4 regions of the Sporomusa aerivorans genome follow, and region 1 is predicted to be linked to each of the others. Evidence: riboswitches for the same ligand, from Rfam matches in the RefSeq annotation. Region 1 holds a riboswitch; each other region holds the start of a gene.

Region 1 (7,318 bases):
AAGCTTTTTTAAGTTTTTATTGGCAGCTATAACTTCTCCAGTGAAATTTAAGGTCAAGCTAAATGTCGATGACCATTCAACCCAAAAGCGATTTTCTTATTTCTTTCACAAATTTAGCATTAAATTTTCCGCAATTTAAAGAGTCGTTAATGCCAAGCGGGGCAGGCTGACTCAGTAATTCTTCCGCTCTTTTCGTCGCTGCAGCAAATTTAGCCTGATGCAAATTAAAATTTCTGCTTAGTTTGTTCTGGTTTGACAAAGTAAGCTCCATTGGCTTTCTGCTGGCCACATGCTTTTTCATAGTTCTTCCCCCCTTCGCATATCATTAAAATTATCTATCGACCTTTGATCATATTATAATTAAAAGATATATAAATTAAAAATATGCATTTTAAATATTTTTATAGATAATTTTTATATAATACAATATTTGCTATTAATTATGTCGATTCGTTTTACCTTGGCTAGCCCGATCATGCCGTTGCCCGGCAGAACAATAGTGGCCGTATTGAAACGTTACGTTTCAATACGGCCACTATATTACTAGTAAGATCTTTTATCCGACGATCAACCTGCTCTAAGACTCCTGCTTTTACAAGTGGGAGTTATACCTCTAACGGGCACAGGCGAACGGCTAAGTCACTGGATAGGCGAGTAACCTTCAGATGGGGCTTTAACCTCATCTGAAGGTTACTCTGTTTTATTATTGCCTATTACTATTCCAACGCCTGCGCCAGATCGGCAATGAGGTCCTCTACATCCTCAATGCCGACCGAGAATCGCAGCAGACAGTCGGTAATGCCAAGACGGTTGCGGATGTCGGCCGGGATATCGGCATGGGTTTGTACGGCCGGAAAAGTTATTAATGACTCAACGCCGCCCAGGCTTTCGGCGAATTGCAGAACCTTTACCTTGCGCAATATCTGCTCTGGCAGACGGGGATGATCTACAGTAAAAGACAGCATGCCGCCGTAGCCTGAGGCCTGGCTTTCCTGAATTTCTTTGCCGGGATGACCGGGAAGACCGGGGTAATACACTGCGGTGACGCTGGGATGCGTTGTAAGCCACTTGGCAATGGCCAGGGCGTTCTGTTCGTGCTGGCGCAGGCGAATGGCCAAAGTTTTCATGCCGCGCAGCAGCAGCCAGCTGTCCTGCGGCCCTAAAATTGCGCCGGCAGCGTTTTGGACAAAGCCAATCTGTTCACAGAGGGCGGCGTCTTTGGCCACGGCAATACCGCAGATAACGTCGTTGTGGCCTGCCAGGTATTTTGAACCGCTGTGAAATACGATGTCGGCGCCCAGAAGTAAGGGCTTTTGGAAATAAGGCGATAAAAAGGTGTTATCGACAATGACGTGGACAGGATTCTGGTGCTTACGGGCCAAAGCAACAATAGCTCTGATATCGGCGATTTTCATCAGCGGATTTGTCGGCGTTTCCACCAGGATAGCCTTGGTTGCCGGCTGGAGCGCCTGCCGTACCTGATCAATATTGCTGGTATCGACGAAGCTGGCGCTTAAACCAAGCTGTGCAAATAACTTATCCATAACGCGATAAGTTCCGCCATAACAGTCTTCGGTAATAATCAGATGATCACCAGGGCGATAAAGCATGAGAATGGCTGTGATGGCAGCCATGCCTGAGGAAAAGGCAAACCCGGCATGACCTTCTTCCAGTGCGGCTACCGCTTCTTCTACGGCTTTGCGGGTTGGATTTTGGGTGCGGGAATAATCATAGCCGGTGCTGCGGCCTAGCTCAGGATGGCGGAAGGAGGCTGTCTGGTAAATGGGAGTACTAAGGGCGCCGGTGGTTTTGTCTGTGACTAATCCGGCCTGGACAACTTTGGTTGCAAATCTCATAAATTATCACTCCTGCTTTTATATAAATAATAGAAAACGACTCTTCCGCAAGAAGAGTCGTTTATAAACACGAATAACTCATCTTCCGGATTGCTCCGCTGGAATTAGCACCTTGCATTTCTGCCGGTTGCCGGGTGTCATAGGGCCAGTCCCTCGACCACTCTCGATAAGTTTGATATGCAATTAAGAGATATTGAAATATATTTTGCCATAGACGATAAATTTTGTCAATAGGTATTGTAAAGATTACTTTATAAAGTAGAATTAACCGCTCGCCTGTGCCCGTAGGGGTATAACTCCCGCTTATAGAAGGGGGAGTCTTAGAGCGGGTTAGTCGTCGGATAAAATGTTGGGTACTTTGTATTGACGCCGATGGAAAAAGCATTTATCATGATTTCAAAAGGGCAACCTGTTTTTGAAATTTGGGGGAGAGGCAGTGATCCATATGACTGAACCTAAAAATATTGGGGAATTAATTCAAAAGGCGGAAACAACGCATACGCTTTCCAAAGAAGAAATCGTAGCGTTGCTTATAGATACCCAGTATGAGGAAGAGTTCTTTGCCGCCGCCGACCGGGTGCGGAAAGCCTATGTAGGCGACGAGGTGCATTTGCGGGGGTTAATTGAATTTTCAAATATATGTAAACAGAATTGCCTGTACTGTGGATTAAGACGCGATAATAAAAATGTTAAGCGCTATCGTTTGAAGCCGGATGAAATTGTTGATTTCGCCGCAAAAGCTAAGTCCTACGGATATCGGACGGTAGTATTGCAGTCAGGTGAAGATGACTGTTTCGATACAGAGACTATGGTCTGTCTCATCAGGAAGATCAAGGAGCTTGATTTGGCGATAACGCTGAGTGTCGGCGAAAAGTCGCGGGCAGTATATGAAAAATACCGTGATGCCGGAGCGGACAGATACCTTTTAAGAATTGAAACAACCGATAAAGAGCTATATGAGAAGCTGGATCCGGGAATGAGCTGGGATAACCGGGCGCGATGTCTCAGGGATTTGAAAGAGCTGGGGTTTGAACTCGGCACAGGCAGTATGGTGGGGCTTCCCGGGCAAACCGTGGAGTCCTTGGCTGATGATATATTGTTTTTTAAAGAAATTGATGCCGATATGCTTGGGATTGGGCCGTTTATTCCCAATCCGGATACGCCGCTGGCCGGTGAAAGCGGCGGAACATTTGAAATGAGCACCAAGGTTGTGGCTATGCTCCGGCTGCTGATGCCGGATATCAACATTCCGGCCACAACGGCAATGGAGTCGCTGAATCCCCGTGGGCGGGTACTGGCTCTACAGCGGGGGGCTAATGTGGTTATGCCCAATGTTACTGAAGGTGAATACCGTCAAATGTATCTTCTTTATCCCGGCAAGATTTGCATCAATGATACGCCGGCGCATTGCCGGTCGTGCATTACCGGTAAAATTCAGGGAATTGGCCGCAAGGTGTCGGAAACACATGGTTTCCGGGTTAAACGCGCATAGTTAGAGCCAAATGGGGGAGTAAAAGTATGGCTAAGCAGGATGAGGTAGTTTCAGGCAAGTATTTTTCCGATGCGGCGCTTGAATTGATTGAACAGGCGGTGCGGGATATAAGTTTTGGCTCGCTTACACTGGTAATTCAGGACTCAAAGGTAATTCAACTTGAAAAGCTGGAGAAAATCCGGATTTGCGACCAGCAGGCCAAAGGGTCTGCCAAAGCCGCCGCGAAAGAGCCGGGCGGGACGGGGATACGAACTCGTATTATACAGTCTGTCAGCGGTATGGAGTATGGCAAGGTTGCCATTCAAATACAGGCCGGACAAATTATGCAGGTCGAGAGGACCGAAAAATACCGCGTAGGCAAACTAACGGGCCTTCATGGCGATGGCATATAGTCAACGAATTTTACAATTTCACTTTACAAGCGGCAGAATTTTTGGTAGTGTAATTATGTGCTAATCAGAAAACTGAAGGCCAAAGTTCAATAGGTGAACTTTGGCCTTTTCGTTATTTGAATATAACTAAATTTAAAACGGGAGGAATCATTGTGAAACCAACCTGGGCGGGCGATCTTACTAAATTGAACAAGGTTGAATTGATTAAGCTGGAAAAAGACGGGCTGGATATTGTTGAAGACATTGAGCGTTTTGCAAAACTGGGGTTTGCCTCTGTTGAAGAACGGGACTTTGATTTGCTGAAATGGCTGGGGCTGTACATATCGCGGCCGAAAGAAGAGGGCTATTTTTTACTGAGAGTTAAGGTTCCCGGCGGGGTGCTTACGTCAGCGCAGGCCCGGGTGCTAGGGGGCATCTCCCGGGATTACGGCCGTAATTTACTGGACATTTCCACACGGCACGCTATTCAGTTCCACTGGATACGGGTTGAGTATTTGCCGGACATTTTCGCCAGACTGGAGAAAGTGGGTTTGAGCTGTATTGAGTCGGCAGGCGACTGTCCGCGCACGATTGTGGGCAATCCGGTGGCAGGCTATGATCCGGAAGAAGTGCTTGACGCCGCGACCGTACTGAAAGAAGTATCTGATTTCTTCCATAACAACAGGGACTTCTCCAACCTTCCCCGCAAATATAAAATATCGATTTCCGGCAGTATCCATAATCCGGTTCACGCCGAAATCAACGATTTGTCGTTTACGCCGGCGGAGAAAGAAGTTGACGGGGTAAAAACGCTTGGTTTTAATGTCATGGCAGGCGGCGGCCTTTCCGCCAAACCTTGTCTGGCTCAGCCGCTGGATATTTTCGTCGAGCCAGGACAAGTGCTGGCGGTCGCCAAAGCGGTAGGTGTTATTTTCCGTGATTACGGCTACCGGGAAAAGCGTAATCATGCCCGCCTGAAATTTCTGTTGGCTGACTGGGGTATTGACAAGTTTCAGGAAGAATTGCTGAAAATCACAGGATCGCTGGCCAGCCGGGGCAAGGATCTGGTTGTTGACTGGAATGCCGGCTGCGAATACGGTGTGCGTAAGCAAAAGCAACCAGGACTTAACTATCTGGGAATCTCTGTTCCCCTGGGGCGTTTTTATGCCGAGGAAATGGAGCAGTTGGCTAATCTGGCCGATCAGTACGGCGATGGTTCCCTGCGCACCACTAACTCGCAAAATCTGATATTGCCCAATATTGCCGACACCCAGGTCAAGACTCTATTGGCCGAAAAAGTGCTCGTCCGTCTGACGCCGTTTCCCAAGACTTTCACGGCTCATGCCGTTTGCTGTACCGGCACGCAGTTTTGTCCGCTGGGGGTTGCGGAAACCAAAGAGCGGTCTAAAGCCATTCTCGAATATCTCGATAAAAATGTTGAACTGGATACACCGCTCATTCTTCATATCAGCGGTTGTGTAAATTCCTGCGGCCAACAGCAGATTGCCGATATTGGCCTGCAGGGAGTTATGAAAAAAGTCGGTGACAAAATAACTGAGGCGTTTGAAATTTCCGTCGGTGGGAAACTGGGGCCGCAAGCTTCCTTCGGTACAAAACTTAAAGGCAGTGTAGCTGCCGATGAGGCCGCCCAAGCCATTGAAAAACTTGTGATATTTTATAAAGCCAACCGGGCGGACGGCGAGTCTTTTCACGCCTTTGTCCAGCGGATCGGGGTTGAACCGGTTCAGACAGAACTTAACTGCTTTATTGCCTAGCTTCTTTTTAGGGGGGTACTCTTTCGACAGAAAGAGTACCCCCTTTTTTATCCTGATAGAAAGTATAACTTTCGCCTGGAGAAGGGCAACATCGGCTAACTTTTTGTTTTATCGCGGAAGTGTGAACAAAAAAGACAAATGTCCTTTTTAACGACACAAACAATTAAGTGTTGACATACAAGGTGTAAAAGTGTATAGTTTGTTTTGAGTACAAAATACAAAAACTCCTCTGTGCAAAAACATTTTTTAAAAAGGACTTTTACTTGTTTTGAGTTAGAAGACGTAGCTGCAGAGGAAGGGAAAGGTCAGGGGAAAATATGCGCAAGAAACTATTAGCTGTGGCTATAAGCACAATGCTGATGGCCGGCGCGCTTGCCGGTTGCGGCGGCGGCGCCAAACAGGAAACCAATGATATCAAAATCGGCGGTAACTTTGAGTTGACAGGCGGAGTTGCCAACTATGGCAAACAGGCAGTCAACGGAATTCAATTAGCCATTAAGCAAGCCAATGCCAACGGCGGCGTTCTGGGCAAGCAACTGACGCTGGTCTTGGCAGACAATAAATCGGAGGCAGCCGAAGCCACTAATGCCATCACCAAGCTGATTACGCAGGACAAAGTTGTGGCTGTTCTCGGTCCCGCCACCAGTTCCAATACTTTAGCCGTCGTCCAGGTATCACAGGATAATAAAGTTCCTATTATTACCCCGACAGGCACGAACGAGAAAATTACCGTAGATAACGGTAAAACCAGACCCTTCGCGTTCCGTTCCTGTTTCATTGACCCGCTGCAGGGCACTATTATGGCCAACTTTGCCAGCAACACACTAAAGGCCAAAACAGCAGCTGTGTTTATCGACAGCAGTTCCGACTATTCCAAAGGCCTGGCGCAGTCTTTTGAGACCGTCTTTGCCCAAAATGGCGGTAAAGTGGTAGGTAAAGAAGCATTCCTGCAAAAAGACCAGGACTTCAAATCAACTCTTACTAAGATTAAGGCTATGAATCCGGATGTTGTATTCCTGCCGGCCTACTATGAGGAAGTTGGCAAAATCCTCAAACAGGCCCGGGAAATGGGCATGAACATGCCGTTCCTCGGAACCGACGGCTGGGATGATTCCAAGGTAGTGGAAATTGCCGGCGCTGCGCCGCTTAACAATACATTCTTCAGCAGCCACTATTCTTCGCAGGATACCGATCCCAACGTCGTCAAATTCATTGAGGCCTACAAAAAAGAATATAATCAGGAACCCAGCGTGTTTTCGGCTCTCGGCTATGATGCCGGCTTACTCCTGATTGATGCCATTAAACGGGCCAACAGCACCGATCCTGTAAAGATCCGTGAAGCTCTGGAACAGACCAAGAACCTTCAGTTAAGCACAGGCATAATGACCGTTGACGCCAATCATAATCCTATCAAGAGCGCCGTTGTTATTGAAATGAAAGACGGCAAACAGATGTTCAAGGAAAAAATTACGCCTAAGCTCTAATTTGGCGGGAATTTGTTAAAACAGGGTTGACAGCCCGGCAGGCATATGCTACCATAATTACAAGATAGTTCTTTTGCTGACCGGAAAACCGGAGGCAATCGGTGACTGGTACAGTCACGATTGCCTCCTTTTGTTTTTCGCAGTCATATATTTTACTTTAACGGAAAATAGGTTAGAATAATAATTAACAAAATTTGAGAGGATGATTGTATTATGGCAAAAATCTACGGAAATCTGACTGAACTGATTGGCAATACACCTCTGGTGGAATTGAAAAGCTATAGTGGAAAAAGAGAGGCAATTGGCCATATTATTGCCAAGCTTGAATATTTTAACCCGC
Region 2 (7,318 bases), 880 kb from region 1:
CGATTATGCCCATCCGATTTCCGACTCGCTTGAAGGCGTAACGCACTCAATTTGCACCCTGGAATTCGAAGACCATCGTCCGCTCTACGACTGGACGCTGGCCAACCTGGGAATTTATCAGTGCCAGCAAATTGAATTTGCCCGCCTGAACCTAACCAATACCATTATGAGTAAACGCTATTTGCGCCGTCTGGTGGAGGAAGGCTATGTGAGCGGTTGGGATGACCCGCGGATGCCGACCATTTCCGGTTTAAGACGGCGTGGTTATACGCCGGAGTCAATCCGGGATTTTTGTGACCGGATTGGTGTGGCTAAGAGCAACAGTACGGTAGATGTTGCCTTGCTGGAGCATTGTATTCGTGAAGACCTTAATACTAACGCTCCAAGGGTTATGGCCGTGCTCAAACCGCTAAAACTGATTATTGATAACTATCCGGCAGGACAAGTGGAAGAGCTTGTGACTGAAAACAATCCGGAAAACCCGGATATGGGCTCAAGAACCATTCCATTCTCCCGGGAACTGTATATTGAGCAGGATGATTTCATGGAAAACCCGCCGAAGAAATATTTTCGTCTGACACCGGGAGCGGAAGTGCGGCTCAAAAACGCTTACCTGGTTAAATGCGAGCATGTGGTGAAAAGTGAGGAAACCGGTGAAATCCTGGAAGTGCACTGTACGTACGACCCTGATACCAAGAGCGGCAGCGGTACGGTCAGCCGCAAGGTAAAAGGTGTTCTGCACTGGGTATCGGCTGCGCATGCGGCGCCGGCTGAGGTTCGCTTATATGATTATTTGCTCTTGAATAATCAGGACCAGGAAGATGAAGAAAAGGAAGTTAAGGATTTTGTGGATACTTTAAATGTCAATTCCATTGAAGTGCTGAAAAACTGCATGGTCGAGCCTAGTATTAAAAATTCCCGGCCCGGCAGCCGTTTTCAGTTCCTGAGGAACGGATATTTCGTTGTTGACCGGGATTCCGGAGCAGATATGCCAGTATTCAACCGTATTGTGTCACTAAAGGATTCCTGGGCTAAGATTGAGAAGAAATAAGGCGTGCAGAAAGACTTTTGCCAGGCCGGCGTGCCGGCAAAAGTCTTTCTGGCACTGAAGTTTCGGTGGCTTTGACTCGTTACAGACAGAAACGGGGTAATATGGAGTGCTAGTCTTAATAAAGTTTTTGTACATTACCTTTTTATTGCCACCGGGGTTGTTTATCGCCACTCTGGCGCTCTTGGCTGTGTGGTTATACCGGCGGAGGCGGCAGGGAGCTGGAATGCTGATTGTTATTACAATACTCCTCTATCTTATCTCCACACCGCTTGTCGGTGATGCGTTGATCCGCTCCCTGGAGAGCCGCTATTCACCGCCGCCAGCGGTGAACGGCGACGTTATCGTCATGCTGGGGGGCGGGGCGACCGCTGATACCCCCAATGTTCACGGGCTTGGACATTTAACGGGGTTTGCCGCCAACCGTTTGCTGACAGCAGCCCAGTTGCAGCGCCTGACCGGCGCTCCGGTTATCATATCCGGCGGGCAGGTATTTGCCAATTCCGGCAAAGAAGCGGAAATAGGCCGGCATATCCTGCTGGGACTTGGCGTTGATGACGCCAAGATTATTGTTGAGGGGCAAAGCCTCAATACTGCCGATAATGCCAGATTTACCCAGCAAATTTTGACTGAACGCGGGTTTCTCAGGCCAATACTGGTGACATCCGCTTTTCATATGGAACGGTCTGTGCAGCAGTTTGCCAAATTTCACGTTAACGTAATACCTTATCCTACAGACTATCAGACCAACATCCGTTTTTTATTTGAGTGGAATATGCTGTGGCCCAGAGCAGACGCCTTTTATAATACGCAATTGGCGGTAAAAGAATATCTTGGTCTTATGGCAATACGCTGGTTTTAGAATTCTACAGCAGTCAATATGTTTTACAGGCAGGATGTTAGTAAAAGTGCAGGCTAAGCGCCAGCGGTGGAGCTTTGGCGCGTTACTTGCACCCCTGCCCATACATCCGGACAAGGAGCAGTGATATTTTGAAAATTTTACTTATTGGCGGCGGCGGGCGTGAACATGCTTTAGCCTGGAAACTGGCGCAGAGTCCCCGCGTAGAGAAAATATATTGCGCGCCGGGTAATCCGGGAATTGCCGCATTGGCTGAGTGTGTCAATATTGATGTTAACGATAATGAAGCTTTAGGCCAGTTTGCCTTACAGCATAATATAGGTTTAACCGTTGTGGGACCGGAACTGCCGCTCACCAATGGTCTTGGTGATCATTTTGCCGCCTTAAACCTCAGAGTTTTTGGGCCAGCCCGCAAAGCTGCCGCCCTGGAAGGCTCCAAGGCATTTGCCAAGAAAATTATGCATAAATATAATATCCCGACGGCCGCTTCGGCAGCTTTTACCGAGGCGGACAAGGCCATAGCCTACATCAGAGAGCAGGGAGCGCCTATTGTGGTTAAAGCCGACGGACTGGCGGCCGGCAAAGGTGTGGTCGTTGCCATGACGGTTGATGAGGCTGTCGGCGCCATAGATATGATGATGCGGGATAAAGCCTTTGGCAATGCAGGTAATTTAGTAGTTATTGAGGAATATCTTGAAGGTGAGGAAGCCTCGCTCTTAGCCTTTACCGATGGTTATTCCGTGGCGCCGATGGTGGCGGCTCAGGATCATAAACGGATTTTTGACAACGATCAGGGGCCTAATACCGGTGGCATGGGAACTTATGCGCCGGCGCCGGTTGTGACTGAGGCTGTACGGGAACGCGTAACGCGGGAAGTGCTGCAGCCGGTTATTGACGGCCTGCGTCAGGAAGGTATCATATATAAAGGCTGTCTGTATGCAGGGCTGATGATTACGGCGCAAGGGCCGAAAGTTATAGAATTTAACGCCCGTTTTGGCGACCCGGAGACGCAGGTTGTATTGCCGCTGCTCGAGGGTGACCTGGTGGATATTATGGAAGCATGTGTTGATGAGAAGTTGGCTGACGTGAGTATCAATTGGAAAAACGAAGCGGCTGTTTGTGTCGTTTTAGCTGCCGGCGGTTATCCGGGCAGTTATCATAAAGGCGATATTGTTACCGGTCTTGATGCTGCTGAAGCCCGCGGAGCTATGGTTTTTCACGCCGGTACCGGAGCCCGGGATGGCCAGGTTGTTACCAATGGCGGCCGGGTGCTTGGCGTTACGGCGATAGCTGCGGATATTCGCGCCGCCGTAGACAAGGTATACCGGGCCGTACCCGAAATTGAGTTTGCCGGTCTGCAGTACCGCAAAGATATCGCCCGCCGGGCCTTTAACCGGGAGTAAGATTATCAAGAAGGAGTCCTAATGTGGATGCAGGTTTAACAGCCATTAATCTTCTGGTCATTATTATTGCTGTTTTAGGTATCGGTATGACAGCCATCGGCCTGCCAGGCAACTGGCTGATCCTTGTTACGGCAGTCGGTTACGGCTATCTGGAAAACTTTGCGCATATGAGCACTGCCGTGCTGCTTTGGCTTTTCGGCGCGCTGCTTATAGGCGAACTGGCTGAATTCGTAGCCGGCTCACTGGGCGCGAAAAAAGAAAAGGCCTCCAGCAGTGCCATTGTGGCCGCTTTCGTAGGCGGTATTGCCGGCGGCATTATCGGCACAGGCATTATGCCCGGGCTTGGCTCGATTGGCGGGGCAATTGGCGGATCATTCGCTGCCGGTTACCTGACCGAGTATGTAGCTACCGGTAACCGGGAAAAAGCGGGGCGTGTAGCTAAAAGCATTGTCATTGGCCAGACTCTGGGACTGATTTTTAAACTGGCTGTCGCCATTGGCATGGTAGTTTTTATTATTTCCAAACTAACATGGCAAGGGTAGAACAGGAGGATATATATGAAACGCCAGCAAATACTTGATGCCGCATATACTGTTTTTTCCCGCAAAGGCTATCATCGCGCCACGGTTGATGAAATTATTGCTTTGGCTGATACCGGCAAGGGCACGGTATATAATTACTTTGTCAATAAAGAGCAGCTCTTTTACACGCTGATCAAAGAACGCAGCGCGCGTTTTGAAGCTGAGCTTATTAATATAGCCGGACTCGTTGAACCGCCGCTCGGTAAAATCAAGAAAGCCATTAAAGTATTTTTGGAATTTTATGTGGAAAATGCAGATTTGTGGCGGGTTTTAATGCACGAAATGCGTGGTTTGGGGCATGAGGAGCCGTCAAATTTTACTGAAGCGCAGCGTGAAAAGTACCGGGCCCGGTTTCAGCATACGACTAGCATACTGGAACAGATCCTGCAGGAGGGCATCGATCAGGGGGTTCTCCGTATTTGTGACGTGCATAAAGCGGCTCACGGTTTGTTTAGTGTGATTGTTATGATGGTTTTTCAAGGGTTTATCGGTGAGAAGGGTGAATCTATAGAGACATCGGCGAACGGTATTGCCGATATCTTTCTCTATGGTGTTGTTGCCCGGCAGGATTAATGAAGAAAATACGGCTTACGCCGAGCCTTCACCAAACGTAAGCCGATCTTGCCCTCAACCGGGAGGAAAGATATACTTTTTAACCGGATGGAAGGAAAACGGCTTGAACCTTATTAAGGTTCAAGCCGTTTTTAATATTAGAATGCAGGTACTACTGCGCCCAGGTATTTTTCTGTAATGAACTTCTTCACTTCCGGTGAAGTAAGAGCCTTCGTCAGCTTTTGAATTTCCGGGCGATTTTCGTCACCTTTTCTAACTGTCAGGATATTAACGTACGGGGAGTCATTCTGTTCGATAAACAGAGCGTCTTTGGTGGGTACGAGCTTGGCTTCCAGGGCATAATTGGTGTTGATCACAGCCAGGGCAACATCATCGAGCGCGCGTGGTAATTGGGGAGCTTCAAGTTCACTGATTTTCACATTTTTGGGATTATCGGCGATATCTTTTACGGTAGCGTTAATGCCAACGCCTTCTTTAAGTTTAATAATGCCTGCCTTGGCTAAGAGCGCCAAAGCGCGGCCGCCATTTGTCGGGTCATTGGGGATGGCGATTTGAGCGCCGTTTTGCACATCGTTAAGATTCTTGATTTTTTTGGAGTAAATACCCATAGGCTCAATATGTACGGCGGCAGTGTAGGTCAGGTCAAGTTTGCGCTCGGCGCTGAACTTTGTCAGGTAAGGAATGTGCTGAAAGAAGTTGGCGTCAAGTTCTTTTTCGGCAACGGCAATATTAGGACGGACATAGTCGCTCATTTCAACAATAACAAGATTGACGCCTTCTTTTTCCAGAATGGGTTTAACAGCATTGAGGATTTCGGCATGAGGAACGGCGGTTGCTCCTACTTTTACCGTCTTTTTTTCCTGACCGGCGGGAGCCGGAGTTTCTTTACTGCCGCAACCGGCAATCACTGTGGCCAGAGCCAGTAATGCAGTCAGTAATAATACGGTGATTTTTTTCATAATAATATTCCTCCTGGTAAATAAATAGGTAAATGAATTGTGTGCAGCAGATGGAGAAGTTGTCAGAATATCCTCCTTTCAGGGAAAAAATAAAAGCCTCTTCGGCAGAGCGAAGAGGCTAATTTGCCCGGTTCTTCATCTGCCAGGATAGTAATCCTGTTGGAATTGGCACCGTTCGCATATGCGATGGTTGCCGCGGCGTCATCGGGCCATTCCCTCAGCCAACTCTTGATGAACAGTATTTAATTTACAAAAATTATATTATCATGGTGTTATGTACGCTGTCAATAGAATTTTTATAAGTAAATCCCGGTAGTAAAAACAAAAAAATGGGTATAGTATGTAAATGTTTTAATTAAATAAAGTTAAAAAGAGATAAAGAAGGAAAATCTGGTAAAGCAGCGAATAAATATACAGTAAGCAAGAAATACAGGGAGGCGTAGTACCATGCCGGTAAATCCCAAGTTAAAAGACAAACTTTCCGATCAGCTGTTTCAGGCTATTTTGGAGTTGCAAAATGAAGAAGAATGCTATCAGTTTTTTGAGGATGTCTGCACCATTGGCGAACTAAAAGCAATGGCTCAGCGGCTGGAAGTGGCGCGCCTGCTAAAGGCAGGCGTCATTTATGATGATATTGTGGCGGCAACCGGCGCCAGTACGGCAACCATCAGCAGAGTAAAGCGCTGCCTCTATTATGGAGCAGACGGCTATAAGACAGTACTGGCCCGGCTGGACGCAGACGAGGAAGACAAGAAGGGAGTAGAATAATGAAAAAGAACTATGTGCCGCAAATTCCTTATGGCACACGAGATTTATTGCCCCGGGAAGCCAAACAGAAGCGTCTCGTGGAAGGGGCGCTTGCTGAACTCTTTTCCCAATGGGGTTATGAAGAGGTAGTTACACCGACTTTTGAATATATGGAAACTCTGACATTAGGGACAGGGAGTAGTATTCAAGAGAATGTCTTTAAATTTTTTGATAAGAATAACCGCATTCTTGCCCTTAGACCGGACTTAACAACTCCCATTGCCCGGGTGGCGGTTACCAGGCTCAAGGAAACGCCGCTGCCGCTTAGATTGTTTTATCTTACCAATGTATTTAGGCATGAGCAGGCGCAGGCCGGCAGACAGTGTGAATTTTACCAGGCCGGAGTTGAATTTTTAGGAGCGCCTGGACCAGTTGCGGATGCTGAAGTGGTGGCGCTGGCTGTGGAGGCCATGCTGGAAGCAGGACTGACTAATTTTCAGATTAGCTTAGGGCAGGTTGATTTTGTCAACGGGATTATGGCTGAAAGCGGATTAAGCCCGGAGTATCAGCAGCAGATCAAATATTCCATGGTTTCCCGGGATTTGGTTGGCCTTGGCGAACTTCTGTCGCAAAGCGGCCTTAGTCCGGCTGCGCAGGAGCTGCTAAAACAAATTCCCCTCTTACATGGCCGGGAAGATATGCTCAATAAGGCGTACCAACTGGTGAGCAATGACCTTAGCCGGACGGCACTTGACAATCTGGCCGACATCCGGCGGCTGCTGGCCTGCTACGGCGTTGACAGCTACGTTAATTTTGATCTTGGCATTATTCGCGATTTTGATTATTACACCGGCATGGTATTTGAGGGCTATACGCCCGGTTTGGGCTTCCCGCTGTGCGGCGGCGGACGCTATGATAATATGCTTGCTTCCCTGGGGGATCCCAACCCGGCAACCGGGTTCGCGCTGGGCATTGAGCGGGTGCTGTTGGCGCTGGAGCGGCAGGGGATCGGCGTCAGTGTGCGCGGCCGGGATCTATATATTGCCTGGGCCGAAGGAAAACTTTCTGAGGCAATTGAAGCTGCCGGCAAGTACCGGAAGGCAGGACGGCGGGCGGAATTGGCAATAGCCGCGGCAGCGAAACAGGCC
Region 3 (7,318 bases), 570 kb from region 1:
AATCATGAACAACAAGCTGCACCATATCGCCGGCGTTCTTATTGGGGACAGCCACATCAACCTGGTAGCCCAGCATCAAGAGTGCCTGCTGCGGTACTTTAACCTCATAGTCTTCTGCGCAATCGCCTGTCAATATAAGAATTTTCTTCGCCATTTGCCATTACCCCCTTAAAAAATAAGATAGGTAACTTATTCTATATCAGTAATAATTATCCTGCTACATAATCCCCCACTGGCGGCGGTACTCCAAATATATCTGGTATTCTTTGTCGGCGAAACCATGTGCGGCTAGCAGCTGTTTGGCCTTAGCCGCTTCTACGCTCTCTGAATCAGCATATATATATTCTTTATTGGCCTTGAAGGTAAAACCGACGCTTGCCAGCACCTCAAGCATGGTTGCCGTCCGTTCTGACGCCGCCGCTGCCATGGCCCCGTATTTTCTGAGACTTTCGGGGCCGGGCGCAGAACCAACAATCTGCTTTCTTAACTGTTCAATTTCTTTGAGACTGATAATTATGCGGGTAGTATAATCCACCATGTTATTTAACCCCCAGCCAGTACTCTACAAACAGAACGTTGGATAATAAGTATCCCAGCGGCACATTGATAGCTACCCCGGCTGCAAAAGCCGCCAGAGGCTTCCAGCCAAAGGAAGTAAGATCTTTCAGCCGGGTAGTCAGGCCAATACAGAGGAAAGCCCAGGTAAAGGTCCAGCCGCGTAAAGATTTGACAGGACCGATAACTTCTTTCGAAAACGCAGTGCCCAGCTTGGGATCAAGATAGGCTATCACTAAGGTAGTAAAGACAGAGGCGGCAAAAAAGCCTATGATGAATTTGGGAAACCGTCGCCAAATTTCACCTGCGCTGACGCGACTGGCTTCTTCCACCGTTTTGTTTTCCCAGCGTGTTACCGAAAGAAAAGCAACCATCAACGCCCAAATCCCGACAAACATATCACGCCCGACAACTTTCATCAGCGTGAAAGTCTTTACCGCCCGCTCGTCGGCCATAGCTTCAGCGGCAGCAAAACCGGCTGCATCAGCAAATTCTGAAGTACCAATCCAGGCCCCTGCCGGGCCAGGAGCTAATCCCAAAGATTTAGCCAAAAAGGGTAAAAGGAAGATCATCGCTACTGCCCAGATAATAACCATCGAAATTGATACAGAAACATGTTCCTTTTCTGCCCGACAGGCGCCGCCTATCGCGATGGATGCTGAGACGCCGCAGATGGAACCGCCGGCTGCCAGTGTTGCGCCAAAACGCGGATCAAGACCAAACAGGCGGGTGCTGGCGAAATAAATGGACGCAAACGTGATTCCGGCCACAATAGTAGCCTGCAAAATGGCAAGCGGCCCCGCCTGGAGGATCACCGTAAACGGCAAAGTAGCTCCCATCAGAACAATACCTGTTTTAACATAAAACTCGGTTCGTAACCCACTCTGGAACCAAGCAGGAAGTTTCACAGTATTGCTGATAATCATACCCACTAATAACGCCAGCAGCGGTGTTTCTAACTGCCAGTCTTTCAGAACTTGGTTGGAACCCAAAACTGTAACCACAACAGATAAGATAAATAATACCGAAAAGCTTGCCAGATAATCACTCGAACGGTAGCCTAATATACGGCCGGCGCCCGTAAAAACTACGGCAAAAAAACCAAACAAATAAGCAATACCCAGCCAGTTACCTGCCAGGAAACCACTGATTTTGCTAAAATCAGCCGACCAGCCGGGAACATTGATTGCCATTGCCGCAAGCAGCTTAGCCGACCCGTTGAAAAAAGCGATCGTGCTGACTAAAATAAGTCCGAGAGCAATAATAATGGCCCAATAATCCTCTTTCCTGTACCATGTATCAATCGTTGTTCTTGTCGCCATGTCATCCACTCCTTCTTTTAGTTGCGAGCCGGTCATCACATAATTACCTACCATCATTGCGAACATATAAACCGGCTGCTTTGTCTTTTTGACAGAAAAATAAAAAGGCCAAGGAACTCTCTGCCAGAGAAGTCCTTAGCCTTTGGTCTTTCCAATCAGCCAACTATTTTATTAATGTAATGATAGTATCATAACACCAAGCCGGTGTCAATAACCATTCATATGCTGCAAACGGTATGCCTGCATCAATACCGTTTGCAGCATAACCCCGAAGTCATATTCCGTCCCCGTACATGCCTTCCACCAGTCTGTTGCCGGACTTTTGCATGAAGGCAACTACGGTTCCGTCACGAATTATGATCACAACCTCATTGCTAGGTTTCGTCAGCCCCGGACTAACACTTTCGTATTGCTCACCATACCTCTTTTTACAGTAATCTATCATATCATTTCTACCTCTTTACCTATTTAACTGAGAACTGCTTTTCAATAGCCTGCTGCGCTTGCCTGTTGAATCGGCTTTCCGTCAGAATCTCTATTAACCCGTACGATTCGGACATGCGCAGTACAGGGATGTTTCTTTCCGCCAATATCTCGATTAAGGCAGTAATCATTGTAAATAACGGCTGCCCGCTGTTTTCCCGCACTGAAATTTTTGTACAATCTGCAACAATTTCCGGATATAGCGCCAACTGTTGCAAACAGTCGCACATGGCTGGCAAACAGCACTCGCCGACAACGAAACTGATTTTTGCCGGCTGGACGGAAACCATCGTAAAAGGAATACAGGCTTGCGCCAAAGCTGCAAAAACCGTGGCAGCTTGCTGATCAGAATCAGCCTGTTGCGGACAATTGATAAGAACAAAAGCCACGGCTTTATCATACGCGATATCAAGAAACTCCCGGTCTCTGATATCGTTAAATTCATTATTCTTTAGAGGATACAGAGCCCCGATCTTTGACACAGGTTTGATACGACGCATTCGCAGCTGCCTGAAAGTTCTTGGTGGATTTTCATAATGCTCTACTGCATCGGGACGAACGGTAAGAGAAACTACACACATGTTTTAAAAGCACCTCCGGACAGCGTAGTAAACTATTTTTATTGCACATAGTAAAAGCCCCTTTCCGAGGAAAGGAGCTTTTATTGCAGCACTTTCCTCTTATCTGCCAGGATAACTCCTGCTGGAATTAGCACCACTGCAGAAGACTCTGCCGGTTGCCGGGCGTCATCGGGCCAGTCCCTCGACCACTCTAGATAAGAGCTCTGTTCAATTAGAACTAATTTTACATGAAGAATAAGCTACTGTCAATACATCAACCCAGCCAGTACCAATTAAGGAACCAGGCTGTACAAAAAAGCAGTCCGGCGGCGCTCAGGCATGCTAAACTATAAAACAACGCTGAAGGAAGCCTGGCTAAAAACAAATACACAGGCAGGATTACGATCACAAAGCGGGCCATACTGTACAAAGGATAAACAGGTGATGTCGAGAACATCGGCACCAGAAACCACAGCCAGCCTGTTATAAGATAAGGCGCGGGAAGCCTGTAACGGGGCAGCGTCGATGCCGCAACCAAAGCGACGAAAGCAAGCGCCACCAGCAGGGCATCTAAGTAAACACCGGCTTCGGTAAGAGGAACACCCGCACCGATAAGCTGAAGGTTGTTCCGGAAGTTTTCCCATGGCAGCCCAAAGCGCCTTCCCCATAACTGCTGTGAATGAACAAATGCCAGCCAGTCACCAAACATGATATGATTGTAAACGCAAAAGGCGGCAACGGCTATTATGGGAAAAAGAAGTGATGCCATCGCGGTTCTTAGTTGCCTCACATTTTTATAATATCTGACATATTCCGCTAACAAAACAACAGCAAGCAATATCCCCAGACTCCGGGTCATAGCAGCCAGCGCCGCAAACCAGCCGGCGCTCCACCAGCTGCCTGAGCGAATACAATATAGACAGGCAAGTGAAAATACGATAAACACCGGTTCGGTATAGACGCTATTTAAAAAAAAGGCCGTGGGCATTACTGCATAAGCCAGAAGCGCCAGTCTGGTCTCCCGGGCGGAAAAATCCAGCAAGAATGTTTTGGCCATCAGGCAGTAACTAATCATAGTAAAAACATTGCACAGAATAAACCCTGCGGTAACATAACTTATGCCTAATCCGGCCAAACCCTTAATTAGCAGAATGATGGCAGGAAAAAAAACGATACTTTGACTATCATAGCCATATTCGGCAATAAACGTATACCAATGCGCATCCCACTTAATAAATTTCTCTATAAATAGTGGCTGGCCTGTTACCGATGGATTAATAAAACCCGTCGCCTCACGAACCGGTAAACTATTGCTCAAAAACACCCCTGCAAAAATAATTATTGTATGAATGCAAAACGGTATTGTAACTATCTTTATAATATTAACATCTCGCTTAACTGTAAGCTTAAGAATTCTGGAAACAAAAATACCCAGCAAATTCCCGTTCGGCAATAACAGATACCTCCAAAAATATACTCTCTAATAGCTTCGCCTTATCAGGCGTAAATATTCAAAAGACCCGCAAGTCAACGGCTTGCAGGCTTTTGTGCTTCTGACCAAAGTATTACTTTTTGGGCACTTTCGCTAACGGCCCGGCACATCTAAATCAGGCAAACAGTGTTATTTAGCAGGGCAGACTGACAATAAATGTACTGCCAACGCCAACTGTACTTTCAACTTTTATCGTCCCGGAATGCGCCTCCACTATCCACTTGGCAATAGCTAACCCCAGCCCGGTACCGCCTGCTTCTCTGGATCTTACTTTATCTATGCGGTAAAACCGCTCGAAAATAAGCTTTTGCTGTTCCGCAGGAATACCGACGCCATCATCCTGTACGCTGATATATACTGTCCGTTTCGGGCTAGTCGTCTGTTTGACGGAGAGTAGGACCTCGCCGCCTTGCCGGCCAAATTTCAAAGCATTATCGATCAAAATTACCAGTAACTGGTTGATTCGTTCTCTGTCTGCATGAACCAAAAGTTTATTTTTGCCGTTATAATCAAGCCTGATCCCTTTTTCATTGGCCAGCGGCTTAAAAGAGCGGGCAACTTTATCGGCAACAAGGTTTAAATCAAAATTTTCTTTTACAATTGTATCAGCACTGGCGTCAGCCCTGGCCAACGTCAGCAAGTCTGCTACAATTTTTGTCATCCTTTTGATTTCACCTTTCATGTCATCGAGAACTTGTCCGGAAAACTGCGAAATCCGATTTTCATCATCGGTCTGAATGGCATCTACAGAAGTAAGCATAACGCTGAGAGGAGTCCTTAGTTCATGGGATGCATCAGCAACAAACTCGCGCTGTCTGAAAAAAGAATTCTTAAGCGGAATTATGGCCCGGCCTGCCAGCAAATGACCGGCAAAAGTGGCAATAAACAAAAACAGCAGGGACATGCTGATCAGTACAAGTAACAGTCTTTGCAGCATCTCATAATAAGATGTGATATTCTTACCCACGAAAACAGTGCCTAACACCTGCTCACTGTCAGCAATCCGGATACCGCAGATCATATAGTAATTCTTTTTGCCATCAGGCAGGTATATCTTGGTAAATACTACTTCCCCGTCCGCTCCTTTCCAGTTCTGGATGCTGTTTAAAACAGCGTCACGCAAGTCACCGGGCGGTTCGCTTGACGAAACCGGCTGTCCTGCCAGGTCAAATGCATAGTGGAAGATTGTTTCGCCATTTTGATCATCATCCTCCACCGGCGGCTTCCCAGTCAACTGAATCTGCCGGAACACAGCCACGTGTTCCCGCGCTTCTTCTTTGGCAAATGCCTCGACATCCTGCTGCTCTTCTCGGTACAGCACCCAGACCAGGCCGGAATAACTGGCGATAATAAATGCCAGGAGATAACATATCATGACCGCCGCATACACCATGGTTAAATGGTTACGAATTTTAGTAAACATGATGAGCCTCCAGCTTGAAGCCCACTCCTCTTACGTTTTGAATTACCACATCGCCCTCAGGCAGATTGATCTTCCGCCTTAGCAGCCGCACATAAGCATCCAGATTGTTGGGCGATACATCAGCCTCCAGGCCCCAGACCCGGTCTAAAATTACTTCCCGGGGAACAACCTGTCCTTCGTTTTGGACCAGCAAATCCAGCAATTGAAATTCACGGCTGGTAAGTTGCACCTCGTTATCGGCAAACCGTACACTACGAGTGGAGCGGTTCAGCACAAGGTCGCCGACTTGTACCTCCTCCTCTTGTAGCCTGGCGCTGCTACGCCGTGATAAAGCCCGCAGCCTCGCAAGCAGTTCTGCAAATTCAAACGGTTTTACAAGATAATCATCAGCGCCCGAATCCAATCCGAGTACCCGGTCAACAACATCATCCTTCGCCGTAAGCATCAAAATAGAGCTCTGATAACCATGCTTCCGTAAATATTTGCAAGCCTCCAGCCCGGTTTGACCAGGCATCATCCAGTCTAAAACAATTACATCATAGGGTGAATACATGGCATACTCTATCGCCGTGTCTCCCTGAGTAACCCAGTCAACCTGGATTCCAGATTTGATCAGCATTGCATTTATTAAATTCCCCAGCTTGGCATCATCTTCAGCAAGCAAAATACGCATGTATCTACTCCTTCCTCCAACGCTTAGCAGTACAGTCAACTAACCGTTAAGAGCATAGTAACTAAACCCGTTTTTTCTTTGCAAAAATTTGGGATTACACCCCTCCGCCTCTTTTAGAAATTTATCTGTTTTTGCTTCAGGTACTATAATTACTATACTATCCTTTGCGGAATTCGTCACGAACTTTGCTAACGATTCGGTCGGCATCGTATATTTGCTTGACCAGCTCAACACGTCTGCCGGTGCTGTTGTTACAGTATCTGCCGGCATAATTTTTACAATTGTTCTGCCGCTGTAATATACGGCGGATGTACTGTAAAAATCGTAGAAACCCATTTTCTGTCCGTTATATTCGAGCAGGGTTTGTCCAAGCTCTTTTCCCGATTTGCTGTCCGCCATATTAGGAAAAACCAAAACTGACACCGCTAAATACACCACAATTTGGCACAAGCCGAGTAGACCAAGAACCTGTTTTGCCTGTTGTCTCTTAATCTGCCACCAGGCAGCCAGCATTATAACCAGCAGACAAAACAATGCTGCAGCCAGCCAAACAAAATCCAGAAAACGATAAGCTGCAACAAAATATCCAAGAGTTGATAAAAGTAAAGGTATACCTATCCAGTAGATAAGCGCCCTTTTCTTATTTTGTGTTATCAATTTCTCCAGATACATTCCCGTTATGATCGCCAGTGGAAAAAATATCGGGAATGTATAGGTAAGATATTTGGTAGCCATAAGCGTATAAAAGATAAAATAAACACCGACCCAGATAATACTCAATACCCACAGTGTTGACCTTCGCCATTCGCC
Region 4 (7,318 bases), 1.8 Mb from region 1:
GTCGCCACGCGTCATGCCGCTCACCGACTGACAATTTACTGTGCATAACTACGACATCCTGGCCAAAAGCTGCTTGAAAACGGGCAACAATTTGGCTTGTCAGTGCAATTTCCGGTACCAGCACAATTGCCTGGCGGTTGAGTCCGCGTGCTTCAGCCACTGCTTTAATATAGACCTGAGTTTTTCCACTGCCTGTGACCCCGTGTATCAGAAAAGATTTGTGAATGCCGGCCTTAAGTACAGGTCCGATTTGTTGCAGGGCTTGCTGCTGGGCTGTTGTTAGCGTTATTTCGTCAACCTTATGTATGATAGTATTATAACTGTTACGAAATATTTGTACTTCGCGGCTGGCGACAAGCCCTTGCGATGTCAGCTTTCGTACAGTATCTGCCGAGATATGAAGGTTTCTTAATTCAGTCGGGGAAAGTTCACCTGTTTGGATTAACGCGTGCAGAAGACGTCGCTGAGCTGACTTGCTTGGCGGCAGCGCTTGTTCAGCCTGTGCGGCTGATTCTTTGCTGACTGTAAGATTAATCAGCCTGATTGTGCTGGCCTTACCACGCTTAAGCACTGTATCGGTATGGATAATTAATTTATGCTGTAAAAGAAATTTTAGAATAGTCTCTATGCTGCCTGGCAGTTTAGCTAAATCGGCTTGCGAAACCGGCCCGTGATCCAAAATGTAGCTGAGTACGGTGCGGTATTCAGCCGGTTTGGCAGCGAGAAGAATACTGGCCTGCTCACAATCAATTGCATGCGCAGCCTGGTAAGCTTTAGTACTTTTTATACCTGACAGTCCAGGGACAAACAGACGCATGGCCTCTGCCGGAGAGCACAGATAATACCGGCTCAGCCATTCGGCTGTCTTGAGCATATTATCATTAAACCAGGGATAGTCATCAAGCACAGCCAGAATCGATTTTAGGCCGTCTGTCGGTTCGTCTTCCAGGCTGATAACAAACCCTTCTACCTTTCTGCTGCCAAACGGTACCAGTACACGCCAGCCAATGTCTATTGCCGGCAACTGCTCCGGGATTAGATAGGAAAATGGTTTATCGATACTGCGGGCAGGAATATTTACAATTACTTGAGCGATATTTGACATTTTTTCACCTAAATATTTCATTATAAAGAGAAGGGGACTTGATAAGTCCCCTTTTATCTAAGAGTTTATATTCGCTTCTAAGTGGTAAATACCTGCTACTGGTTTTTCGGATAATAAGCGGCTAGTTCCCAATCTAGACCTGTGTCCATGGGCAATCGTTTGAAATAACGTTTTATTCGCTTTCTTAGCGGTGAAAAATGGAGCTTCATTACATCTGCTCCTTTAACCCTGGATGGAGTAGCCGAGTGATTGCAAGGTTTCTTCGATATATCCGCTGGAAGTTACCGATTCGTCATGGCTAACGGCAACCTGCTTGGCAGCCAGATCCACTTTAACAGAGGAAACACCATGCAAATGTGAAAGCGTATGTTCAATACGATCGCGGCAATGGTCGCCTTTAAGGCCTCCCACCCGGTAAACGGATTGTTTGGTTTTTGTTTGTGTAGCCAATGGAATACCTCCTTTGTACTGAATAGAGTGTCCAGCAATGTTAGTATTACCATTAGCCATTAATTCATTAATAAATATCTATAGATTGGCTTCTTTGCGTAACAGGTCGGCTTTATCGGTACGCTCCCAGGGCAGGTCGATATCAGTGCGGCCAAAGTGACCATAGGCGGCGGTTTGACGGTAAATAGGGCGTCTGAGGTCAAGGGATTTAATAATGCCTGCTGGCCGGAGATCAAAATGTTTGTTAATAAGCTCAACAATCTGCGTTTCACTGATTTTAGCCGTGCCGAACGTCTCAACCATGACCGAAACAGGACGGGCGATACCGATCGCGTAGGCCAACTGTATTTCGCACTTGTCGGCGAGGCCGGCCGCCACCACATTTTTAGCAACATAGCGGGCGGCGTAAGCGGCAGAACGGTCAACTTTTGTGGGATCTTTACCCGAGAAGGCGCCACCGCCATGACGGGCCATGCCGCCATACGTATCAACGATAATTTTGCGCCCGGTTAAGCCGGCATCACCCTGTGGACCGCCAACTACAAAGCGGCCGGTTGGATTAATATAATATTTTGTTTTTGCATCAAGCAGTTCACCAGGTACAATAGGACTAATAACTTTAGCGATCAGATCTTTTTCGATTGTATCGCGGTCAACATCCGGGCTGTGCTGCGTTGATATTACAATGGTATCGATACGTAGCGGTTTGCCATCTTCATATTCTACGGTTACCTGTGTTTTTCCGTCCGGACGGAGATAAGTCAGGTCGCCGTTTTTACGCACCTCAGACAGCCTGCGAGACAGTTTATGCGCTAAAGCAATTGGCAGCGGCATATATTCAGGTGTTTCATTGGTGGCATAGCCAAACATCATTCCCTGATCACCGGCGCCGATGGCTTCAATTGTGTCCATATCTCCCTGTTTGGCTTCCAGTGCCTTATCAACACCCATGGCAATATCGGCCGATTGTTCGTCAATTGAGGTTAAGACACCGCAGGTTTCGCTGTCAAAGCCGTATTTCGCCCGGGTGTAGCCAATACTTTTGATAGTTTCCCGGACAATTTTAGGGATATCTACATAGCAGTTGGTGGTGATTTCACCTACAACATGCACAATACCTGTTGTAACCAGCGTTTCGCAGGCCACCCTTGCTTCAGGGTCCTGAGCCAGAATAGCGTCAAGAACGCTGTCGGAAATCTGGTCGGCAATTTTGTCAGGATGACCTTCCGTTACCGATTCGGATGTAAAGAGTACACGCTTTTTTTCCATAATGTCCCTCCTAATTTAGCTACTGAAAAAGAAAAGCCTCCGCAAAGGGAGGCGTGATTTTGTTTTCACTCCCATCTTGCGGTTATCCGCCGGAATTGGCACCGTTTTAGACATTGCTAAATGGTTGCCGCGGTTTCATCGGGCCAGTCCCTCCACCAACTCTTGATGAGTATAGCATATGCAATTTTCATAACAAAAAAATTTTAATACAAATAGAGAAAAAAATCAAGTAGATTTTGTCAGCATTGCACAAATTTTGTCTATAACAATAGTGGCAATCTGTTGTTTGCTTAACTGGGGCAGTTCCTCCACATGGCCGCTTTTGTCAATTAGTTTTACTATATTCGTGTCAACATTAAACCCGGCCCCCGGTAAAGTTACATCATTGGCAATAATTAGATCAAGATTCTTTTTAATTAATTTATCACGGGCATGTAGCAAAAGCTCCTGGGTTTCCGCAGCAAAACCGACTAAGATCTGCTGCTTCTTCTTCTGGCCCAGCTCAAGCAGAATATCCGGATTCTTAATCAGACTTACTGTTAATGTTTCGCCGTCTTTTTTTATTTTATGATCAGCCGCTAATTCCGGCCGGTAGTCGGCGACGGCGGCGGCTTTAATAACAGCGTCTACCGTATCGAATTCAGCTAAAACGGCATCTCGCATCTGCAATGCCGTTTCCACTCGTCTGACACTTACTCCCGGCGGAGTTGGCAAGCCGGACGGACCTGATACCAAGATTACTTCGGCGCCTCGTTCGGCTGCTGCCTGGGCGATAGCATAGCCCATCTTGCCACTGGAGCGGTTGCCAATATATCGTACCGGATCTATAGGCTCACGAGTACCCGCTGCTGTAACCAATATCCGTTTACCGGACAGTTGCTTGCTCATTTGTAACAAAGCAACTACTTTTTCAACAATAAAGGCCGGTTCAGGCAACCGGCCTGGTCCTTCCACCCCGCAGGCGAGCAGACCGGCGGCCGGTTCCAGGATGTGATAGCCTATTTCCGCTAACCTGGCCAGATTTTGTCTGGTAACGGGATTTAAGTACATGTTGGTATTCATAGCCGGAGCAAGTAGTACCGGGGCTGTTGTGGCCATAACCGTTGTACTGAGCATATCATCGGCAATGCCGTTTGCGATCTTACCAATGATATTGGCTGTTGCCGGGGCAATTAAAAACAGGTCGGCACTGCTGGCCAATGCAATATGTTGTACATTCCAGGTTTTGGGTTCTTCCCACATATCGGTTACCACCGGGTTACCGCTCATCTCGCGAAAAGTCAGCGGGGTTACAAACTGGGTGGCCGATTTTGTCATAATGACATGGACAGTATAACCTGCCTTTTTTAGGCGACTGACGACTTCTACAGCTTTGTAAGCGGCAATGCCGCCGGTAACACCCATAACAATAGTTTGACCTGCAGACATTATCGACTCCTATTTAATACCTGTTTTTGTGCGCTCATAGGTAATTTTGCCTTGTGCTACTTCTTCCAGGGCAATTGTAACCGGTTTATTGGATTTTGATTCTGCCAGAGGCTGCTGACCGTCCATAATTTCTCTTGCCCTTTTGGCAGCCAATACTACCAGGGTATATTTGCTATCCACTTTTTCCACTAATACATCTAAAGACGGATTAATCATAACGTCTCCCCTTGCCTAAGTTTTTGAAAGTGCCAAATGCCTTGTTATGAACACCTGGTACGATATAGGTTCTGAATAAGATCTGTGTTGCGTTCGGCCCGAAACTTCTCAGCTGTAATGATGATTTCAACTTTTTGCACAGCAGCCGCAACTTGATCATTAACGACAACATAATGATAATTCTGGGCTTGCGCAAGTTCAACACTTGCGCAATTTAAACGGGTTTTGATAGATTCAAGACTATCAGTGCCGCGCTTATATATCCTGTCGGCAAGCTCATCAAGTGAAGGCGGAATTATATAGATAAAAACGCCTTCAGGAAAGGTTTCTTTAACTTTCATGGCACCTTGGGTATCAATTTCTAAAACGACATCGTAGCCGTTTTGGAGTTGCTCCAATACATACTGACGTGGCGTTCCGTAATAATTTCCATAGACCTCAGCCCATTCCAAGAGTTCATTATTATGAATCATGGCCTGGAACTGGTCTCTGGCAACAAATATATAATTCACTCCGTCAACTTCGCCAGTTCTGGGCTTACGGGTAGTAGCCGATATCGAGTATTTCAAGCGGGGATTGCTACGCAGCAACTCGCGGCAAATGGTACCTTTTCCGGTGCCTGAGGGCCCGGAAATAACTATTAAAATTCCTTGCTGCGCCATTAGACTGTCTCCTTCCAATCCTATTCGGCAGTGTCATCACTGGTTTCTTTGCTGGTAAGCCGGTGAGCTACCGTTTCGGGCTGCACGGCTGACAAAATGACATGATCACTGTCAGTAATAATTACGGCACGGGTACGGCGGCCATATGTAGCGTCAATAAGCATGCCGCGGTCACGCGCTTCCTGAATAATCCGCTTAATGGGGGCTGACTCGGGACTGACTATGGAAATGATACGGTTGGCCGATACAATATTGCCAAACCCAATATTTATTAATTTTATGTCCATAAGACACCTCCTATAATTTTATAGGGCTTTTAAGACGCAAACATCCTATATTACTCTATGTTTTGGATTTGCTCTCTGACCTTCTCAATTTCACTTTTAATTTCGACGACAATATTGGCAATTGAAGAATCGTTGGCTTTAGAGGCAATTGTATTGGTTTCCCTGTTGATTTCCTGTACAATAAAATCCAATTTGCGTCCAACGGCGTCCGGCGATTTTACAGCCGACTGGAACTGTGCCAGGTGGCTCTTGAGCCTGACGATTTCTTCTGTGAAATTAGTCCTGTCAGCGAAAATAGCTGTTTCCTGAAGAAGTCTGGTTTCATCAGGCTCTGCGGATACGGCGGTCAGTAATTCCCTCATACGCTGTAAAAGCTTTTCGCGGTATTCGACAAGAATATGCGGTGCTCTTTCTTCAATAGCCCCGATATATGTATGGAGCTTGTCCACTCGCTGTAAGAGGTCTGACTCGATATTATTGCCTTCGGTTTCGCGCATTTTCATAAGATTCTTAATGGCAATTTCAATAGCAGAAGCCAGTTTGGGCCATAACTCTTCCACATCTTCGGCAATCTCTTCCACTTTCAAAACCTCAGGATATTTTGATAGGTGGTAAATGTTATCAGTGGCCGGTATTGCCAGTAAGCCAGCTAGTTCTCTCATTGCATTATGGTAAGCCATCGCTAATTCTTTGTCAACCCTTACCGTTCTTCTCTTTTCACCGTATTCATCCACTGTAATAAAGGCATCCACCCGGCCGCGCAAAATAGTATTCGCGATACAGCGACGGATTTTGTCCTCCAGGCTGCCAAGGTTTTTAGGCATGCGTATCACAATTTCGTTATACCTATGATTGACCGCTTTGATTTCCACAACAATACGGTGATTCGAATCAATGTATTCGCCCCGGCCGAAACCGGTCATACTTTTGAGCACGAAAACTGCACCTTCCTTTGCGTATGTTATTATGGACTGATAATACAATTTTAACCGTAGTTTTTTACTTTTACTTCGCTTTTCTCATCCTAAATCCCTTTTTCTAAAAAATAAAAATGGAGATATCCTCCATTTATCACAATTATTTAAAATTAGCCAGGTTAAAGTTAAACCGGTGTTCATATTTGTCTTTAGTAGTCGCAACGAGGATAATCGGTTTGGTCAAGATTAAATCCTGGTCACGAAAATAAAAGTAGGAATGAGCGGCGTACTGCGGCTGGTCAGGGAACCAGGGCGTTTTTAGTGCTGGATTGATTACTGAGTGATAGGGTTTAATTAATTTTTTATCTTGCTTAATTACTACCTGCATGCCATCAGCAAATTTTTCACTATTACCATTCAGGGTGATACTGAAAACAAGACAACCAGCGTAATCGGACAGAATTTTTTCACTATCGGCAAGTTGTACAGTCTGTTTGCTTCTGGCTTTGTCACGGGCGTCATTTGCCAGGAGCAGGTAAGGCGTATACAGGTAAGCGCGTTCAGTCGTTTCATTCAGAATAGTAGCCTGTTCCTCATAAACAAGCCATGGCTGCAGAAAGTCCGTGAGCGCCATTTGCTTATTCTTGATGCCATACTCTTGTGCATCAAGGATAACCTCTCTTTTTACCAAAGCGATTGCGTAGGTTGACAATGGAACAGCCAGACAGATGATTAAGCTAAGAATACCGGCGACTAGCTTCACTCTAACACCTCCGAAGACAAAATATCCCGGGTATAAATATTATACTTAAGAACAAAGAATTCCTTTTTTTCTGAATTAAAACTGTAAAGAAAACACGGCTTGCGTCGAGCCTTTGGCGAAAGCGGAAGCCGATGTTGCCCTTATCCAGGCGAAAGTTATACTTTCTATCAGGATTAAAAAACCGGCTCAACCGAGCCGGTTAACTGCTACAACAGGTATTT

The links. A riboswitch is a leader RNA that binds a small molecule or an ion and turns the genes downstream of it on or off. The one in region 1 is predicted to bind S-adenosylmethionine.
Region 2: another riboswitch for S-adenosylmethionine. It lies ahead of SATMO3_RS12160 (MetQ/NlpA family ABC transporter substrate-binding protein); the one in region 1 lies ahead of SATMO3_RS07745 (PLP-dependent aspartate aminotransferase family protein).
Region 3: another riboswitch for S-adenosylmethionine. It lies ahead of SATMO3_RS10475 (hypothetical protein); the one in region 1 lies ahead of SATMO3_RS07745 (PLP-dependent aspartate aminotransferase family protein).
Region 4: another riboswitch for S-adenosylmethionine. It lies ahead of metK (methionine adenosyltransferase); the one in region 1 lies ahead of SATMO3_RS07745 (PLP-dependent aspartate aminotransferase family protein).

The regions. Positions count from the first base shown of each region.
Region 1 covers NZ_CP156926.1:1,716,938-1,724,255, forward strand. The annotation lists gene SATMO3_RS07740 (hypothetical protein) at 77-301, opposite strand; gene SATMO3_RS07745 (PLP-dependent aspartate aminotransferase family protein) at 717-1,856, opposite strand; SAM riboswitch class I at 1,932-2,029, opposite strand; gene hydE ([FeFe] hydrogenase H-cluster radical SAM maturase HydE) at 2,302-3,348, shown strand; gene SATMO3_RS07755 (DUF2292 domain-containing protein) at 3,375-3,740, shown strand; gene SATMO3_RS07760 (nitrite/sulfite reductase) at 3,893-5,494, shown strand; gene SATMO3_RS07765 (ABC transporter substrate-binding protein) at 5,848-6,978, shown strand; gene SATMO3_RS07770 (hypothetical protein) at 6,968-7,096, opposite strand; gene cysK (cysteine synthase A) at 7,192-7,318, shown strand, end outside.
Region 2 covers NZ_CP156926.1:2,592,394-2,599,711, forward strand. The annotation lists gene SATMO3_RS12135 (glutamine--tRNA ligase/YqeY domain fusion protein) at 1-1,051, shown strand, start outside; gene SATMO3_RS12140 (YdcF family protein) at 1,158-1,910, shown strand; gene purD (phosphoribosylamine--glycine ligase) at 2,039-3,310, shown strand; gene SATMO3_RS12150 (DUF456 domain-containing protein) at 3,334-3,852, shown strand; gene SATMO3_RS12155 (TetR/AcrR family transcriptional regulator) at 3,868-4,464, shown strand; gene SATMO3_RS12160 (MetQ/NlpA family ABC transporter substrate-binding protein) at 4,602-5,423, opposite strand; SAM riboswitch class I at 5,556-5,661, opposite strand; gene SATMO3_RS12165 (YerC/YecD family TrpR-related protein) at 5,871-6,191, shown strand; gene hisZ (ATP phosphoribosyltransferase regulatory subunit) at 6,191-7,318, shown strand, end outside.
Region 3 covers NZ_CP156926.1:2,285,557-2,292,874, reverse strand. The annotation lists gene SATMO3_RS10495 (DJ-1/PfpI family protein) at 1-154, opposite strand, end outside; gene SATMO3_RS10490 (hypothetical protein) at 218-538, opposite strand; gene SATMO3_RS10485 (YeiH family protein) at 540-1,877, opposite strand; gene SATMO3_RS10480 (hypothetical protein) at 2,152-2,322, opposite strand; gene SATMO3_RS10475 (hypothetical protein) at 2,342-2,941, opposite strand; SAM riboswitch class I at 3,038-3,142, opposite strand; gene SATMO3_RS10470 (mannosyltransferase family protein) at 3,195-4,238, opposite strand; gene SATMO3_RS10465 (sensor histidine kinase) at 4,546-5,835, opposite strand; gene SATMO3_RS10460 (response regulator transcription factor) at 5,825-6,508, opposite strand; gene SATMO3_RS10455 (ArnT family glycosyltransferase) at 6,548-7,318, opposite strand, start outside.
Region 4 covers NZ_CP156926.1:3,540,252-3,547,569, reverse strand. The annotation lists gene priA (primosomal protein N') at 1-1,105, opposite strand, end outside; gene SATMO3_RS16955 (heavy-metal-associated domain-containing protein) at 1,328-1,555, opposite strand; gene metK (methionine adenosyltransferase) at 1,634-2,824, opposite strand; SAM riboswitch class I at 2,893-2,996, opposite strand; gene coaBC (bifunctional phosphopantothenoylcysteine decarboxylase/phosphopantothenate--cysteine ligase CoaBC) at 3,050-4,252, opposite strand; gene rpoZ (DNA-directed RNA polymerase subunit omega) at 4,262-4,468, opposite strand; gene gmk (guanylate kinase) at 4,513-5,130, opposite strand; gene remA (extracellular matrix/biofilm regulator RemA) at 5,151-5,417, opposite strand; gene SATMO3_RS16925 (YicC/YloC family endoribonuclease) at 5,468-6,352, opposite strand; gene SATMO3_RS16920 (hypothetical protein) at 6,495-7,097, opposite strand; gene dapF (diaminopimelate epimerase) at 7,304-7,318, opposite strand, start outside.